DNA from 3 places in the Shewanella sp. SG41-3 genome. Region 2 is predicted to be linked to each of the others. Evidence: predicted binding sites of a transcription regulator. Region 2 holds the regulator's gene; each other region holds the start of a gene.
What was found. The regulator FliA, encoded in region 2, starts transcription of late flagellar genes. The targets are predictions, from matches to a motif close to CTAAAGNTNNNNNNNNNNNNGCCGATA.
Positions count from the first base shown of each region.

Region 1 (6,339 bases), on a different contig from region 2:
TCGGTTAAAAAGCCTAAATTACCTCGGTTTACCCCAATAACTGCCACGTTGAAACGTGCTAATACCCTTGCGGCACCCAGCATATTGCCATCACCGCCAACGACGATAGCTAGATCACAATGCTCACCCATTTCAAGCAGGTCCATTGAACAAACATCAGGTCCCAGCTCTGAAGATACTCGTCCTTCAACGATAACTTTAAAGCCCTGCATGCTCAACCAATGATGCAATCGGGTTAACGTTAGGTTAGTCCCTTGATGATGTGGTTTGCCGATGAGTCCGATAGTCTGGAACAATTTAGTCATATTCGCGTTTGTTATGCCTTTAGGCCTTGAAACATAAGAATTGATCCCCATAATATACTCAAACTTATTAGAAGTGTGAGATTTGCTGTTAATTTTCAGCAAATGGCCACTTTATTTATTGTCGTAGAATACGAAATAACGCATTTATGAGCTGGAGCGAACATGAGCAACGAATCGAACAATACATCGCAAGATCAAGTAGAAGATCAAATTACTTCTGAAGTCGCGGCTGATGAAGTTAGTTTGATGGATGAATTAACCCAAGCAAATTTTCGTATTGAAGAATTAGAGCAACTACTGGCTGAATCTGAAGCTGCGTTAGCTGAGCGTAAAGATGTTGAAATGCGTGCAGCAGCAGAAACACAGAACATCCGTACTCGCGCGGCAAAAGATGTCGAGCAAGCGCGTAAGTTTGCCTTAGAGAAGTTTGCTAACGAACTGTTACCTGTCATCGATAATATGGAACGTGCCTTACAGGGAACCAATCCTGAAGATGAAGCCACCAAGGCGATTTATGAAGGTGTTGACCTGACAATGAAAGGCTTTTTAACGTCAGTGGCTAAGTTCGGCGTAACCCAAGTTAATCCTCAGGGTCAAGCATTTAACCCAGAACATCATCAAGCTATCGGTATGCAGCCTAGTGCTGAGTTTCCAGCTAACACTGTGATGATGGTCATGCAGAAAGGGTATTTACTGAACGACCGTTTATTGCGACCTGCTATGGTAATGGTATCTCAAGGCGGTGCAAGTGTGGATGTTGAAGCTTAACGTTTAAGCTGATACAAGGTCGAAAGACTGAATCAATAGACACAAAAAAGGACTGAATTTTCAGTCCTTTTTTATTAGCATCATCAGCGAGTCATGCTCATAGCACACTTAACCGCCGTTAAACCTTAGGCCATAAAGGCTTGGATTTGGGCTAAAATACCTGCTGCATCGAGTTGCAGATCTGCGATTATCTCATCTGGCGCACCGTGCTCAATAAACTCATCAGGTAAGCCAATTTGTAACACGGGTTTCACAATCCGCATTTTATGTAATGCTTCAATCACTCCTGAGCCTGCACCACCCATAATCGCATTTTCTTCTACCGTCACAATAACATCATGGCTGTTGGCGAGTTGTTCAAGCAAGCTTAGATCCAGTGGTTTAACAAAGCGCATATCAGCAACCGTGGCATCCAGCTTTTCAGCCGCATCAGTCGCTGCTTCAAGTGTGGTACCAAAGTTAACAATCGCAATTTTTTGACCTTGGCGGGTTAATACCCCTTTACCGATAGGCAATGCCATCATACTCTCTACTTGTTCAGCACCTGTGGCAAAACCGCGTGGATAACGCACCGCCGTTGGACCATCTTGGTAACAATACCCGGTATAGAGCATTTGGCGACATTCATTTTCATCTGATGGCGCCATAATGATCATATTCGGAATACAGCGCATAAAGCTTAAATCGAATGCACCTTGATGGGTAGGGCCATCGGCTCCCACAATACCGCCGCGATCAATAGCAAATAATACCGGTAAACGTTGCAAAGCTACGTCGTGAATAAGTTGATCGTATCCGCGCTGCAGGAAGGTCGAATATATGGCGACCACAGGCTTTAGTCCTGCACAGGCAAATCCTGCGGATAAGGTGACCGCATGTTGCTCGGCAATCGCAGCATCAAAATATTGGCTTGGGAAGCGTTGTGAAAACTCAACCATGCCAGAACCTTCGCGCATAGCAGGAGTGATAGCCACTAACTTCTCGTCTGTGGCAGCCATGTCGCATAACCATTTACCAAACACTTGTGAAAACGTAGGTAAACCAGGTTTAGTGGTCGGTTTCTTAAACAGGCTTGGATCAAATTTAGGCACTGCGTGCCAGCCGATAGGATCTTTTTCAGCAGGTTCATAACCACGACCTTTTTTAGTCATGATATGCAGTATCTGTGGACCTTTGAGGTTACGCATATTACGCATGGTTTCAACGAGCGAATCGACATCGTGACCATCTATAGGGCCAATATAATTAAACCCTAGTTCTTCAAATAGCGTTGCAGGCACAACCATGCCTTTAAGGTGTTCTTCAGTACGCTTAGCCATTTCTTTAATGACTGGCATCCCTTTAAGGACCTTTTTACTGTTCTCTCTAATGGTGGTATAAAAGCGTCCTGACATCAGTTGTGCTAAGTGGTTATTCAGTGCACCAACGTTTTCAGAAATCGACATTTCGTTGTCATTAAGTACCACCAGCATGTCATTGTGCAAGTCGCCCGCATGATTAAGTGCTTCAAACACCATACCGCCTGTCATGGCGCCATCACCAATGACGGCAACCACTTTACGACCCACAGCTTCTTTTTCAGCAGCGATCGCCATACCTAATGCTGCACTCACAGAAGTGCCTGAGTGGCCTACGCTAAAGGTATCGTATGGGCTTTCTTCACGCCATGGGAAAGGATGTAAGCCATTTTTTTGGCGAATAGTGTGCATCTGTTCGCGACGATCAGTGAGTATTTTATGTGGATAAGCTTGATGGCCTACGTCCCAAATTAATCGATCGAATGGGGTATCGTAGACGTAATGAAGTGCCACAGTTAATTCAACTGTGCCTAAGCCAGAAGCGAAATGTCCGCTAGAAATACCAACAGACTGAAGTAAGAACTGTCTGAGTTCATCAGACACTTGTGGAAGTAAACCTTGAGGTAACTTCCTCAATTCTTCTGGTGTATTAGCTTTTGCTAGTACTGGGAATTTAGAAATATCGAAGCTCATAGCGAGATTGTCTGACTCTTTATTATAATCTTCGCTCAATAATGTAGTGGGCGAAGTCTGCAATTAACTGGCTATTGTATGGTAATTTAGTCAGCGCTGATAGTGCATCTTGTATTAGTTGTTCTGCACAGGCTTTGGCACCATCGAGACCAAGTAGTTTCGGAAAAGTGCTTTTATTCGATTGCTGATCGCTGCCTTGGGGTTTTCCTAGCTCTTCAGTGCTTGCGGTGATATCTAAAATATCATCCTGAACTTGAAAAGCTAATCCAAGCGTGTGAGCGTATTTCATCATGAGTTGATAGTGCTCATCGGGTATATCTGCAGCAATCAACGCGAGCTCTACGGCACAAGTAATCAAAGCACCGGTTTTTTTATTATGTAATTCGGTTAATCTTTCTATATTGATACTGTGATCGGTAGCACTAAGATCAATTGCTTGTCCACCACACATGCCCTGGTACCCAGAAGCTTTGGCAAGTGCTCTCACCATGGCGATTTGCTGCTTTGGGTGTAAGTCATTGCTCGGAGCGGTGATAATTTCAAACGCTAATGTTTGAAGTGCGTCTCCAGCAAGAATTGCAGTGGCTTCATTAAAGGCAACATGTACCGTGGGTTGACCACGACGAAGTGCGTCGTTGTCCATAGCCGGTAAGTCATCATGTATTAAAGAATATGCATGAATACATTCAATGGCTGCGGCAGCTTTATCCAGCGCATTGATATTGACACCCAGCATATCACCGACACTATAGACCAAAAATGGTCTAATGCGTTTACCGCCTAATAATGCCCCATGCAGCATGGCTGCTTTTAAATCTGGGGCGGCATCATCAAGCAAAGTTAAATGCTCGTTAAGAGTAACATTAACGCGCTTTTGGTATGTTGTTATCGCTTCAGCTAACACGTATCAAGACCTATTATTTAATACACACTCTGTGACGATTATTCACTTTCAACAGTGAATGGCACAAATTCAGCATCATCTTCATTTAGTAATATAGAGACTTTTTGCTGTGCTTGTTCAAGTTTTGCTTGGCTTTGTCTGACTAACTTAATACCACGCTCAAATTGTTTAAGCGCGTCATCCAGAGACACTTCGCCTTGCTCTAAATGAGCAACAATGGTTTCAAGTTCAGTTAATGATTGTTCAAAACTGAGGTTTTCTGGTTTTTTTGCCACAATTAATATTCCTTTCATTACGCGAGTGACAAGGTATATCAGCCCAGCGTATCGGTCAAATACAGTCGCTGGATATTTGCTCAACAGCACGCTTTGTTATTGAATTTTGTTTAGAATGTGCAAAAACAAGCTAAACTTGAGCCGAGTTTGTCCGATAACAAGTCATAATTTAAAATTGATAGCATAAAATAGTATTGAAACTGTTGCTGTAATACATAACGATGGGCAATATAGTTAAGCAACAATATGCCCCGTTGTTCAGGTTATACAGTATGTGCTCACAGCACGATAAAGCGGCACAAATAGGCAGCGCAATGACTGCGATTGAGGAGAGGTTGTGGATTTAGCTACCCTAATAGGTATTATTGGTGCTTTTGCATTTATTATTGGTGCGATGGTGACTAGTGGTGGTATCGGATTATTTATCGATGTACCGTCAATTTTGATTGTTGTTGCTGGCTCATTATTTGTTGTGATGATGAAATTTAACCTAAAACAATTTTTAGGTTCGATAAAGATTGGCATGAAAGCCTTCATGTTCAAATTAGACAAACCTGAAGATTTAATCGAACAAGCTGTCACCATGGCTGATGCAGCCCGTAAAGGGGGCTTCTTAGCATTAGAAGAGGCGGTTATAACTAACAGCTTTATGCAGAAAGCTGTCGATATGTTGGTTGATGGCCATGATGGCGATGTCGTGCGTAATGCGCTAGAAAAAGACATTACCTTGACAGAAGAGCGGCATAAAACCGGTATTGGCATTTTTAAAGCTATGGGTGATGTAGCCCCTGCAATGGGAATGATTGGTACACTTGTCGGCTTGGTGGCGATGTTATCTAACATGGATGATCCTAAATCCATTGGGCCATCAATGGCGGTCGCTTTGCTAACGACACTTTATGGCGCAGTGATCGCCAACATGATCGCTATCCCAATGGCGGATAAATTATCATTACGTATGAACGAAGAATTGCTTAATCGTAATCTTATTATGGATGCGGTATTAGCTATTCAAGATGGACAAAATCCACGGGTGATCGAAGGCTTCCTGAAGAATTATTTGGCTGAAAAATTAAGAAAAATTGATACAACGGACGGAGAGTAACTCATGGCTAAGGCCAAGTGTGATTGTCCACCAGCAGGCGCCCCCATGTGGCTTGCCACCTTTGCAGACTTAATGTCATTGCTTATGTGCTTCTTCGTGTTGTTATTAGCGTTCTCTGAAATGGACGTGATGAAATTTAAGCAAATTGCCGGTTCAATGAAGTATGCATTTGGGGTACAAAACAAAGTTGAAGTAAAAGATATCCCCAAAGGCACCTCTGTTATTGCATTGGAATTTCGCCCTGGTCGACCCGATCCCACGCCTATTGAGATCATTAATCAACAGACTAATGAAATGACTCAACCGACCATAGAATATCAGGCCGGCGAAGATGACAATGCTGGCGGAACCCAAAAACAAAGCGGTGAACAGCGTGGCGGTAATGCCGCAGCAACAGCGCAGCAAGAAGCTGAAGCGGTTAAAAAAGATGCTTCATCTTCACAAGAAAATATTAACGAGCAAGTTAAGAAAATGGCTGAAAAGCTTAATGAAGAAATCGTTGATGGTGCGATTGAAATTGAGTCTTTAGGTCAGCAAATTATTATCCGTATTCGTGAAAAAGGCTCGTTTGCATCTGGTTCTGGCTTTTTACAACCTAAGTTCAAACCCATAGTGCGATCGATTGGTGAATTATTAAAAGATGTTCCCGGCGTGATTACGGTATCCGGTCACACTGACGGGGCCGACATTAGTAATGAGCTGTACAGTTCAAACTGGGAGCTATCAAGTCAACGTGCTGTTTCCGTAGCTCATGAGTTAAGAAAAGTCCCCGGCTTTGATGAGACACGAATGAAAGTGGTTGGAGAGGCATCTAATCGGCCATTAGTGGCTAATGATTCTAATGAGAATAGAGCAAGAAATCGTCGCGTTGAAATTTCTATCGAGCAAGGTAAGCCTAAAGAGTCGAATGAAATTGTAGTCTCGCAATAGTAACAACTCATCAGTTTACATCATTATTAGCGCAGTCTATGAAGGTTAAATAGATTGCGCT
Region 1 covers NZ_JACJFJ010000001.1:438,998-445,336, forward strand. Annotated here, with positions in the region: gene nadK (NAD(+) kinase) at 1-305, opposite strand, end outside; gene grpE (nucleotide exchange factor GrpE) at 468-1,073, shown strand; gene dxs (1-deoxy-D-xylulose-5-phosphate synthase) at 1,199-3,064, opposite strand; gene ispA ((2E,6E)-farnesyl diphosphate synthase) at 3,087-3,968, opposite strand; gene xseB (exodeoxyribonuclease VII small subunit) at 4,007-4,243, opposite strand; gene pomA (flagellar motor protein PomA) at 4,581-5,348, shown strand; gene H5164_RS01955 (flagellar motor protein MotB) at 5,352-6,278, shown strand.
Region 1: the regulator FliA is predicted to act here: its motif matches at 4,374-4,400, upstream of pomA (flagellar motor protein PomA).

Region 2 (6,339 bases):
GGTTCGGTTGTTAAAGTCATGCAAAACTTACTTAACGAAGGTGTCTCGGTTCGTGATTTACGCACCATAGTGCAGACATTATTAGAGTACGGCACCAAGAGTAATGATACCGAAGTCTTAACTGCAGCAGTGCGTATAGCGCTAAAACGCATGATAGTACAAGAAATCTCTGGGCCTGAACTTGAAATACCTGTCATTACATTGGCGCCAGAGTTGGAACAGATGTTGCATAAGTCTATGCAGGCGACTGGCGGTGAAGGACCGAATATTGAACCCGGCCTTGCAGAACGCATGCAGCAGTCATTGTTAGATGCTGCACAGAAGCAAGAAATGGTAGGGCAACCAGCCATTTTATTGACCTCTGGTATGTTGAGGTCAACGCTGTCCAGATTTGTTAAATACACTATTCCAAATTTACGAGTGATTTCTTATCAAGAAATACCCGATGAGAAACAAATTAGAATTGTTTCTGCTGTTGGCCAATAGTGATAACGTCAGTTTATTGAGGTGCATAAGTGAAAATTAAACGATTTTTTGCCAAAGATATGCGCGAAGCATTGGCTCAAGTAAAAGAGACCTTAGGCTCTGACGCTGTCATTATGTCAAACAAAAAAGTAGCAGGCGGAATCGAAATTGTCGCCGCAGTCGATTATGATGAACCTAAGGCCTCTATTGCATCGCAAGCGCCAACGACAAGCTTTATGGATGTCAGTGAGGATCGCGTCTCAATAGGCGCAAAGCCTGTAATGAAAGCTCAATCTAAGGTAAATCCGCCACCGGAAGCAGATTCTCTTCAAGCATTGCTTGAAAAACAGCATAATCGCATGAAACAACAAATGTCTGTTCGCCAAGATGAACCTGAATTACCTGAGTGGGCGCGTCAATTACAAGGGGCAAAGTCAGCTAAGCCTACATCAACGTTAAAAGCGCAAGCCGCGCCTGAACATGCTAAAAAAACCAATAGAAATCAATCTGATGATATGGACGCGTTACGTGAAGAAATGGCTTCATTACGTAACTTATTGACTCATCAAGTGTCATCGTTAATGAAAGACCAAAAAAAGCGTACCGATCCAGTTGGTGCTATGCTTGAAAGTAAATTGATTGCCGCAGAGTTTTCTCCTGCAGTTGCTGCTAAACTAGCAGGATTGAGTCAACATTATACGCCAGCCGACTTAGTAAGAGCGCTACCGCAAAGCTTAGCTAACTTACTCGACAACCAAGGTGATGATATTGTCAAACGTGGGGGGGTGGTCGCTTTTGTTGGCCCAACAGGTGTAGGTAAGACGACTTCTTTAGCTAAAATAGCAGCTCGATTTGCTGCCCATCATGGCCCCGAGCAGGTGGCATTGATTACCACAGATCATTATCGTATTGGTGCCTATGAGCAATTAGCAACTTATGGCAAAATAATGGGCTGTCCGGTGAAACAAGCACATGATTTAGCCGAATTAGAACAAATTCTTTATCAATTTAGGAATCGTAAGTTAGTATTAATCGATACCGCCGGTATGGGGCAGCGAGATATGCGCTTATATCAGCAACTTGATAATTTGACGGCAAATAGTAGGATCCCCATTCGGAGTTACTTAGTCTTGTCAGCGACAGGCCAGCGCCGTGTCTTACAAGATGCTGTAGAACATTTTAAACGTATTCCATTAGCGGGTGCGATTTTAACAAAATTAGATGAATCAATATCAATTGCAGGTGCATTGAGCGTATTGATTCAAAATGAGTTACCATTAAGCTATGTTACTGACGGTCAACGTGTTCCTGAGGACATGAAAGTCGCAGATACACTAGAGCTAGCCAAGAAAGCTCTCGCGGCGTTAAATGAAACTGAACAACAATTATCACAAGACACAGTGTGGTCTAATGACACAGCCTATGCATTTGAGTAAAGATATGACTCGGGATCAAGCAAGTGGTTTACGTATGATGAATCAACCAAATAACGATAAAGTTAAAGTAATTGCCGTATCCGGTGGTAAAGGCGGAGTTGGTAAAACAAGTGTGTCAATTAATACTGCGGTAGCATTAGCCGAAAAGGGCAAACGTGTATTAGTACTTGATGCCGATTTAGGTTTAGCCAATGTCGATGTGATGCTCGGGATACGTGCTGAGAAAAATTTATCTCATGTTTTGTCAGGTGATGCCGAATTAGATGACATCATTGTACGCGGACCCAAAGGTATCGGTATTGTTCCTGCTACATCAGGTTCACAAGCGATGGTTGAATTGACACCAGCACAACATGCCGGTTTGATCCGTGCATTTAGTGAAATGCGGACTCAGTTTGATATTTTAATTGTTGATACTGCTGCCGGTATATCAGATATGGTGCTGAGTTTTTCTCGTGCATCACAAGATGTATTAATTGTAGTTTGTGACGAACCAACATCGATTACTGATGCTTATGCGTTAATTAAGATACTAAGTCGTGAACATGGTGTGTTCCACTTCAAAATTGTGGCAAATATGGTACGTAGTTTACGAGAAGGTATGGAATTATTTGCTAAACTCAGTAAAGTGACTGATAGATTTCTAGATGTTGCATTGGAGTTGGTGGCAACCATTCCCTTTGATGAGAATTTACGTAAAGCTGTTCGCAAACAAAAACTAGTCGTTGAAGCGTATCCTAAATCACCTTCAGCCATTGCTTACCACGGATTAGCCAATAAAATTATGACTTGGCCTGTGCCACAGCAACCCGGTGGTCATTTAGAATTTTTTGTTGAACGTCTTGTACAACGTAAGCCGATACAAGAAGGAAGAACGGGTGAATAAAGCCGCAGCGTATACTCAGTTCGATAACAAAACGTCTATCATTGAACAGTATGCACCGTTGGTAAAAAGAATTGCTCATCATATGCTGGCAAGATTACCAGCATCGGTGCAACTTGATGACCTGTTACAAGCTGGAATGATGGGGTTGCTTGAGGCCTCATCAAAATTTGATAACAGCAAAGGTGCTAAGTTTGAAACTTTTGCTGGCATTAGAATTCGTGGAGCGATGATAGATGAAATTCGTCGTGGTGACTGGGTTCCACGCTCAGTTCACCGTAATAATCGTCGAGTTGCACAAGTAATTGATGAATTAGAGCAACAGCTTGGTCGTGATGCTTATGATACTGAAATTGCTGAAAAGCTTGAAATGTCGCTCGATGAGTACCATCATATCTTAAATGATGTTTCTGTTGGTAAAATCATAGGCATAGAAGATCTTGGTGTTTCGCAAGATGTGTTAATCACAGATAATGAATCGCCAGATGAGGCCTTTGACTCGCTTGCTGAAATTCAATTCCAATCTGCATTGGTTGAAGCAATTAAGACATTGCCAGAAAGAGATGCGTTAGTGTTGTCGTTATATTACAACGAAGCATTAAATTTAAAAGAAATCGGTGCCATCCTTGATGTTAGTGAATCGCGTGTAAGCCAGATATTAAGTCAGGCAATGCTCAGATTAAAAGCTAAACTCAAGCATTGGACACAAGAATAATAACTTATTTAGAGCAAACGAGTGTCAGCTCACCGGAGGAAACCTTGGACAAGAATATGAAGATTCTTATTGTTGACGATTTTTCAACAATGAGGCGTATCATTAAGAACTTGTTGCGAGATTTGGGATTTAATAATACCCAAGAAGCAGATGATGGCTCAACAGCCCTACCTATGTTACAAAAAGGCGATTTTGATTTTGTAGTAACTGACTGGAACATGCCTGGAATGCAAGGTATTGATTTACTTAGAGCAATCCGTGCAGATGATTCGTTAAAGCATTTACCCGTATTGATGGTAACCGCAGAAGCCAAGCGTGAACAAATTATTGCTGCAGCGCAAGCTGGGGTAAATGGTTATGTGGTAAAGCCTTTCACCGCCGCAACGTTAAAAGAAAAGTTAGATAAAATCTTTGAACGACTCGCATAAGCAAGGATAAGTCATGCAGGCATCAATATCGGGGTTAATCACTCTCGAACAGGCCCAAGAACTTGTTGAATTGCTTACCTTAGGTCAGCAAGATAAAGCTGATGACGTCATCAGGGAGCTTGCTACACCATTGCAGCGTGAGCTTTTTGAAGAAGTGGGTAAGTTAACTCGACAACTTCATAGTGCATTAAAAGATTTTCAAATTGATAACCGTTTATCTGAATTAGCCAATACCGAAATTCCGGATGCTAAAGAAAGATTAAACTACGTTATCGATATGACAGAGCAAGCTGCTAATAAAACCATGGATGCAGTTGAAGAATGTCTACCTTTGGCCGATACCATTATCAGTAATATTCAATCAGTAACGCCAATGTGGGATAAATTGATGCGTCGTGACATCGAGTTGGGTGAGTTTAAATCACTTTGCCATGATGTTCAGCAGTTTATGTTACACAGTGAAAATGATTGTAATCGTCTTCGTGAGCTATTAAATCAAATTTTAATGGCGCAAGACTTCCAAGACTTAACTGGCCAAATGATCCGTCGAGTGATTGATTTAGTTCGTGAAGTAGAAAGTAATTTAGTTTCAATGCTAACGGTGTTTGGTGATCATATTACTGAGTCATCGCCAACGATAAACGATAATAAAATAGAAGCAGAAGGCCCCATCATGAATGCAGAACTGCGTGAAGATGTGGTGACAGGTCAGGATGAAGTAGACGATCTGCTATCAAGTCTGGGTTTCTAATTAGGAGTCAATTTAATGTCCTTTGATGTTGATGAAGAGATACTCCAGGACTTTTTAATTGAAGCTGGTGAGATTTTAGAGCTTCTACAAGAGCAGCTAGTTGCCCTTGAAAATAATCCTGATGACAGTGATTTACTTAATGCTATTTTCCGTGGATTTCATACTGTCAAAGGCGGAGCTGGTTTTTTAAGCTTAAAGCCGATGGTTGACGTGTGTCATGAAGCTGAAAATACGTTCGATTTATTGCGCACCGGAAAACGTGGCGTAAATGCAGAATTAATGGATATTATTTTGCAAGCGGTCGACGCCATTAATACTATGTTTGCTCAAACTCAACAGGGACAAGAACAAGACCCTGCAGATCCAATGCTACTTGCGAAACTCAAATTATTAAGCTCAGGTGCGCCATTACCCTCAGAGATGTCGGCTGCAGAACTTGAACCTATCGAAAATGTAGTTGAGGTTAACGAGCCTGAAGTCATTGAAGATGTGAGTTCTTTTACGGCAGAAACGTCTGATTCTGGCAGCATCGATGAAATTGATGAGTTAGAATTTGAAGCCTTGCTTGATGCCTTACACGGTTCAGGTAACAGTCCTGTTGCATCTAAATCTTCTGCAATAAAGAAAGACAATATTGACTCAAAACCAGCACCAGCAAAAAGCAGTGACGAAATTACCGATGACGAATTTGAAGCACTCTTAGACGAGTTACACGGCTCAGGTTCATTTAAAGCCAAAGACGAACCTGTGGTTGCCGCTAAACCTGCAAGTACACCAGTTGCTCAACCCGCAGTAGACTCAGATGAAATCACCGACGATGAGTTTGAACGTCTTTTAGATGAATTACACGGTAAAGGCACTGCCCCAGTAGCGAAAGTGCAATCAACTCCGGTTGCTGCAGAATCTGCTAAAGTGGTTACTCCTCCACCGGCAGCAAAAACCGCTCCGACTCCAGTTGCTAAGCCAGTTATGCCATCGACTCCAGCCGTTGTGCCAAAAGTTGAACCCTTAGCAGATAAAGCCCCTGTCAAAGCGTCGTCTGTGCCACAAGGTGAAACCACAGTTCGCGTTGATACCGCTCGTTTAGATCAAATCATGAATATGGTTGGTGAATTGGTATTAGTCCGTAATCGACTGGTGAGCTTAGGCATTAATCGTGAAGACGAGGAAATGTCAAAAGCACTTGCTAACCTTGATTTGGTGACCGCTGATTTACAAGGTGCGGTGATGAAGACGCGCATGCAACCTATCAAGAAAGTATTTGGTCGTTTCCCACGGGTTGTTCGAGATTTAGCGCGTACATTAAATAAAGAAATTGATTTAGTGATGATTGGTGAAGACACCGATCTTGATAAAAATTTAGTTGAGGCTTTAGCCGATCCTTTGGTCCACTTAGTGAGAAACTCAGTCGACCACGGTATTGAAATGCCGGTTACTCGTGAAGCAAATGGCAAATCCCGAACCGGTACTATTACCTTATCGGCTAGCCAAGAAGGTGATCACATCCTGCTGAAAATTGAGGATGATGGCGCTGGCATGGATCCTGAAAAGCTAAAACAAATTGCGATAAGTCGTGGTGTGCTCGATGAAGATGCCGCCTCGAGAATGACTGATAACGAAGCGTATAATCTGATTTTCGCTCCAGGGTTTTCAACTAAAGT
Region 2 covers NZ_JACJFJ010000010.1:93,843-100,181, reverse strand. Annotated here, with positions in the region: gene flhA (flagellar biosynthesis protein FlhA) at 1-486, shown strand, start outside; gene flhF (flagellar biosynthesis protein FlhF) at 516-1,901, shown strand; gene H5164_RS17630 (MinD/ParA family protein) at 1,906-2,787, shown strand; gene H5164_RS17625 (RNA polymerase sigma factor FliA) at 2,780-3,499, shown strand; gene cheY (chemotaxis response regulator CheY) at 3,544-3,927, shown strand; gene H5164_RS17615 (protein phosphatase CheZ) at 3,941-4,678, shown strand; gene H5164_RS17610 (chemotaxis protein CheA) at 4,694-6,339, shown strand, end outside.

Region 3 (6,339 bases), on a different contig from region 2:
TCACATACGCCAGTAATAATGTCATTACAGCCCAATTGATACGCGTAAATTCCTGCTAAGGTTAAAAATAAAATGTTACGGCCAGGAACAAAAGTATTTGGTAAACCATTGTTCATCAATTCATGTGAAACCGGAATTGCATCACGCGTTAGCGCCGAAATAGCTAATTCGTTTAATAAGCTAGTATCCATGACTTTATGACTGGCTAATTTCAACTCAATTGCCAATGATTTTGCCACTTCTATTTCTTGTCTATGACGTTGGCCATAATCAAAGGTGATCCCATGTACTTCATCGTACTTTGATAATGCTTGGATAAGACAAGTGGTTGAATCTTGACCACCACTGAAAACAACAAGGGCTTTAGTCGGTGTGTTTAGCTTTGTATCTGACATGGATATACTCTTAACGTACTGAACTGACTTGCAAGATCGGGGTGATCAACGCCCAGTGGTTCAGGTAAATAGAATGGATATTTTACCTAAGGCAGGCTCAACTGCAAAGCCATAGCGGTAAATACTTGCAGCTAATGGCAAAATACTCTATAAATGCCGGCCCGTAATTCGTCAGCCGGTTACTGCTGGTCACTACAAGTAAGGTAAACAATGAAATATCCCGTTAACGAAGTATTTGAAACCATACAAGGCGAGGGGACCTATACTGGTGTTCCTGCGCTGTTCGTTCGCTTGCAGGGTTGCCCTGTTGGGTGTTCATGGTGCGATACCAAGCAAACGTGGGATGTGTTACCTGAGAATAACGTGACCGCAGAGCAAGTGATTCAGGTCGATGGCACCATAGGACGTTGGGCTGATCATAATGGTCACACATTACTGCAAGCATTTCGGGACAAAGGTTTTACCGCAAAACATATCGTGTTAACTGGTGGTGAGCCGTGTTTGTATGACCTAACGGAATTAACTAACGATTTTGTTGAGGCGGGTTATCAGATCCAGATTGAGACCAGTGGTACGTTTGAAGTGAAATGTCATCCTGATGTGTGGGTGACGGTATCACCTAAAATTAATATGAAAGGTGGCTACAAGGTACTTGATCAAGCCTTAAATCGTGCTAACGAAATTAAACATCCTATTGCGACAGAACGGCATATTGAAGAATTAGATGAGCTGTTACAACACATAGATATCAGTGCCAAAACGATTTGTTTACAACCGATTAGTCAAAAGGCGCGGGCAACCGATCTTGCAATGAAAGTGTGTATTGCGCGTAATTGGCGTTTATCGATTCAAACTCACAAATATTTGAATATCGACTAATGTGTATTTAGCAACGTTTCCCCTTGATGCTGAGCCAATAATGAAAGCCGTTGAATCCAGATTCAACGGCTTTTTTAATGTTTAGTTAACTGATTAAACCACAAACATTAAAGGCAGACAGCTTCTCGCGATAGTGCTGAAAACAACCGATATTATTTTCGATCCACTCGGGGTTGTAGTAGGTATCGAGATAACGTTCACCAGCATCACAAATTAACGTCACAATTGAACCGGTTTGGCCTGCATGTCGCATCTGTGTTGCCAGCAATAACGCCCCATATAAGTTTGTGCCAGTGGACGCGCCCGTTTTACGACCAATTAATTGTTCTAGCCATTGAATGGTTGCGATTGACGCGGCATCTGGGATTTTAATCATGCTATCAACCACCCCTGCAATAAACGATGGTTCAACCCGAGGTCGGCCAATACCTTCAATTTTACTGTATTTATCACTCACTATCGTGGCATCACCACTGTGAAAATAATCATAAAAGACTGAGTTTTCTGGGTCAACGACGCACAGTTGGGTTTTTTGTTGTTGATAGCGAATATAGCGACCAATAGTGGCACTAGTGCCGCCAGTTCCTGGACTCATCACAATCCAACTTGGGATTGGATGTGGTTCGCGTTCCATTTGGTTAAAAATAGAATCAGCAATATTGTTGTTACCCCGCCAATCTGTTGCACGTTCAGCATAAGTGAATTGGTCCATGTAGTGACCTGTTAACTCAGCAGCCAATCTTTCTGATTCTGCATACATCTGACTGCCATTATCAACAAAGTGACATTTAGCCCCATAAAATTCAATTTGTTCAATTTTCTTTTTAGCGGTGTTTTTAGGCATTACCGCAATAAAAGGTAAACCGAGTAATCGAGCGAAATAGGCTTCTGAAACAGCAGTGCTGCCAGAGGATGACTCAATGATTGGGGTATCTTTTTTAATCCAGCCATTACAAAGGGCATATAAAAATAATGATCGAGCCAAACGGTGCTTTAAGCTGCCTGTAGGATGTGTACTTTCATCTTTTAGATAAATGTCTATGCCATCAAGTTGTGGCAAGTCTAATTTGATTAGATGTGTATCAGCAGAACGTTGATAATCGGCTTCTATTTTTGCAATGGCCTGATTGACCCAAGATGATGACATGCAATAATACTCGTTATTCCAAAAAGGAATAAATAATAACTAAAATACAAAGTTAAGAGTAGTGTTTATCGACCCATATAGGTATTTATTGTTCAATAATGGCAGTAAAGGATGAAATAGAGCAGATAAAGACAAAATACCGTAAATAATGGCATCAATAATGTTGACCGGCGAAATAACCAATTAACAGCAGCAGAAAAGATTAAGCAAAAAATTAGTACCGTTAGGGGTAAAACTTGTCGTGTAGGAATTGAGAAAAAACGATCTTTATAACGAGGAATTGTGGACAGATATTTAGCTAGTATCACGATATAAATTGATAAAACAAAATGTAAAATGGTGGAGGGAGAAGGATTCGAACCTTCGAAGGCTGAGCCGTCAGATTTACAGTCTGATCCCTTTGGCCACTCGGGAACCCCTCCACAGCAAAATAATATGAATAAAAGAAAGATGGTGGAGGGAGAAGGATTCGAACCTTCGAAGGCTGAGCCGTCAGATTTACAGTCTGATCCCTTTGGCCACTCGGGAACCCCTCCACATATTTTCTTTTTTTCTTACTCTCTTTTTACATTCTAACGCTTTACAACTTTAACGCTTCACAACAAACACTTTATAACAACGCAAATGGTGGAGGGAGAAGGATTCGAACCTTCGAAGGCTGAGCCGTCAGATTTACAGTCTGATCCCTTTGGCCACTCGGGAACCCCTCCTCAATTGCGGTCGCCATAGTAGTCAGAAACCTTTTGTATGTAAAGTGTAAAGTTGAATAAATTACTAAAGTTTATGACTGTTTGGTCGATAAAATAGCATCGAGCAGTAGTTGTGATGTTTTTATATGCAAATTGAGTCAACATTAGTCAATGAATTACAAATAGGGAACCGATTAAACGTCGCGATTGAGCATAATCGTCGCGGTGAATTTGGCTTGCTATTGGCTATGCTGTCTGTAGATGCTCGTGATATGGCACAGTTTCAATTAGAAACTGACACTGATAACACGCAAAAGTTACGCAACAAATTTTCTGTACCGCAACCGCAGTTATTAGTTGATGATATTTCTGTCCATCCAGACACTTTTGATCACGCGATGATATTTCAGCAACAAGGTGCCAGACAGTTTCAACTGCAACAAGCATTAACACCTGAAGCTCTGGTCATCAGAGGGTCGCAATCTGATGCTATGGTCGAAGTATTAAGTAACTGTGATTACCTCACTAAAAATAAAGCGATTAATGCCTACCAGCAACATACTCCCATAGAAGACATGCATTTTTTAGATCAACTCAGCACGCAGCGTAAGATATCAAACACGTTAGCACTTCAGCTAGCATAAGTCTGTAATGCGGTGATCTTGTTTAGATTAAGTGAATACTTTTAGGATTTGTGAGCATGGCAAATAAATGGCTGCTTGATCTACGTTATATTGATAAGCGACCGTTAAATTAACTAGTGGGTGAAGTCATGATTAAACAAATTAAACAGCAGCAAGGCCTTGTAAGCGATAGTTGTACCGAATGCGGAAGTTACGTCGATATTGGTGCCGTAGTTGAGGCAGAAGATACATTATTAGTGCTTAGTTTTGCTGGTGATGATGCATTGTCACAAGCTCAAGCGATGCAGGAAATTGCTCAGCAACGTTTTGCTGATACAAAAGCTGTCATTATTGATGCCGATAATACCATTGAACTCAAGCTTGATTTCGCTTTTAGTGTAGAGAAAATGATTTTTCAACTTGAAAATCAACTGTAGATCTTTCTGCAGTTTAATGAAAAGAAATATTGGTTATATGTTTGTTGTTAAAGATTTTTATCCGAGTATACCTCGCGTAATATTAATCCTAGTAAAGCGTAACAATGTATTACCAAAGGATTGCTGTTTTTAAGTATCGCGTGTAATCTGCGTTACTTAACTAAAGACATAGTAGCTTTTGCTAATGTAACTTTATGATGCCTTTAACGCGAGTTTTGCTCTCTAAGTATTGCTGTAACATGTTGACTCACACTCTGAATACCAAAACCAATAATGATAGGTATTTTGAGTTACAAACGTTATAGATTTAGGAAATGAAACCATTTTTTTCGGGATGTAAATGAGTCGAAGAGAACACCAGCACTTATTGGAATTAATTGTAAATTCCAGTGCAAAACAACAAGGTGATTTCACCAAAACCGCAGAGCTGGTTTGTCAATTGCTGCGGGATTATTTTAAAGCATCATTTGTGTCTGTTTGGTCATTACGACATAAAAATAATGATGGCTTGCTGGTTGATGAACGCCTTATTTCTGAGCATGCATTGGTTGCAAGTGATGTGGACCAGACGCTGGTGTATACCTCCCATTTGAAACAAATGACCATTGATCCACAGTACATCAACGAATTACGTTGTCATCGCTACATATTATCTACCGACAATGCTCATATTAACCTCGTCGACACTTTTTCTGATTACTACCAACACCACAATATTGTTACCAGTATTGATATTGCCATCCGAATTAATGGTCATATCGAGGGCGTATTATCGGTGGAAAGTTGCCAACAGATTCAATGGGGTAAATTAGATATTCAGCTTGCAATCCAATGTGCAGATCAGCTGGCGTTAGCCTTGTCTACACGTTATACCTATGACAGTAATGAACAAATTCATTTGTTACGCAATGCCACAGAGCAATCAGAACATGTTGTTATGCTGGTCAATATCGATAGTCGTATTATTGAGTATGTGAATAGTGCTCATCAAAAAATGACTGGATTGCTTCGCAATAACGTTGAACATCATAGCGTTTCTAATCTCGATATTTTTAGAAACGCTCCTAAACTACTTGATCATATCATCGAAAAATTACGCGCTAGTGAAGTTGTGGAAGGCGAACTTAAACTGACACGCACCGATGGCAGTGAATATTGGCTAAAGTATCATATTAAGCCGTTTGTCACCGAACAAGGTAAACATTATGCGCTAGTTTCCAGTTATGATAATTCCGCAGCATTTTTACATAAAGTGGCATTAGAACGTTTGGCTTGGCATTGTGCGTTAACCTGTTTGCACAATCGTAGTCATTTTACCCCCATACTTGATCGCGCTGCTGATGGCATATTAATCCTCATTGATTTATTGGGCTTCAAGCGTTTTAACGATACTCATGGCCATGAAGATGGCGATGCTTTACTGATTGAGATAGCACGACGATTAAAACATTTTGCAACGTCTGCCAATGCGATTGATGTCGCAAGGATCGGTAGCGATGAGTTTGCGGTGTTATTGCCTCCAGTGACTTCTGAAATCGAAGTCGAAGCCATTATTAGCCGTTTGTATATGAATTTGGCGGCGCCATCAATGATCTCCAGAGCCAAAATACAACCTAACCCCGCTATTGCCGTGGTAGACATCAAGTCTGTTGTGGGCTTATTTACTCCGTTATCCTGTGCGGATATTACTTTGCAATATGCCAAGAAGAAAAACGATAATAATTACCAATTTTTTAATGAAGCGTTACTTGAAACATTTACCACTAAAGCGGAAATAGAGCGAGATTTGCAGCATGCGATTCGCGGCCGTGAGTTTGAGCTGTACTATCAACCTTTGATGGATCTCCAGCATCATCAATACATTGGTGCTGAAGCATTAATTCGCTGGAATCATCCTAAAAAAGGGGTGCTGTATCCGGGCACGTTTATTGAAATAGCAGAACAAACCGGGATGATTAATCAAATTGGTGAATGGGTATTAGAGGCGGCCTGTAAGCAATTAAATTTATGGCAACATAAAAACGTTAACATTACCATGCATGTCAACGTGTCAGCGCGACAATTTTTTAGTGGCAATTTGTATGAACTCGTATGGCTATTAATCACCCGCTATCGAATTAAGCCCAATACATTGATCCTTGAAATCACTGAGACTGAACTCATGGGTGA
Region 3 covers NZ_JACJFJ010000006.1:25,649-31,987, reverse strand. Annotated here, with positions in the region: gene queC (7-cyano-7-deazaguanine synthase QueC) at 1-395, opposite strand, end outside; gene queE (7-carboxy-7-deazaguanine synthase QueE) at 606-1,274, shown strand; gene H5164_RS12880 (PLP-dependent cysteine synthase family protein) at 1,360-2,421, opposite strand; tRNA gene H5164_RS12875 (tRNA-Tyr) at 2,759-2,843, opposite strand; tRNA gene H5164_RS12870 (tRNA-Tyr) at 2,873-2,957, opposite strand; tRNA gene H5164_RS12865 (tRNA-Tyr) at 3,047-3,131, opposite strand; gene H5164_RS12860 (VC2046/SO_2500 family protein) at 3,257-3,754, shown strand; gene H5164_RS12855 (DUF406 family protein) at 3,883-4,170, shown strand; gene H5164_RS12850 (bifunctional diguanylate cyclase/phosphodiesterase) at 4,511-6,339, shown strand, end outside.
Region 3: the regulator FliA is predicted to act here: its motif matches at 3,196-3,222, upstream of H5164_RS12860 (VC2046/SO_2500 family protein).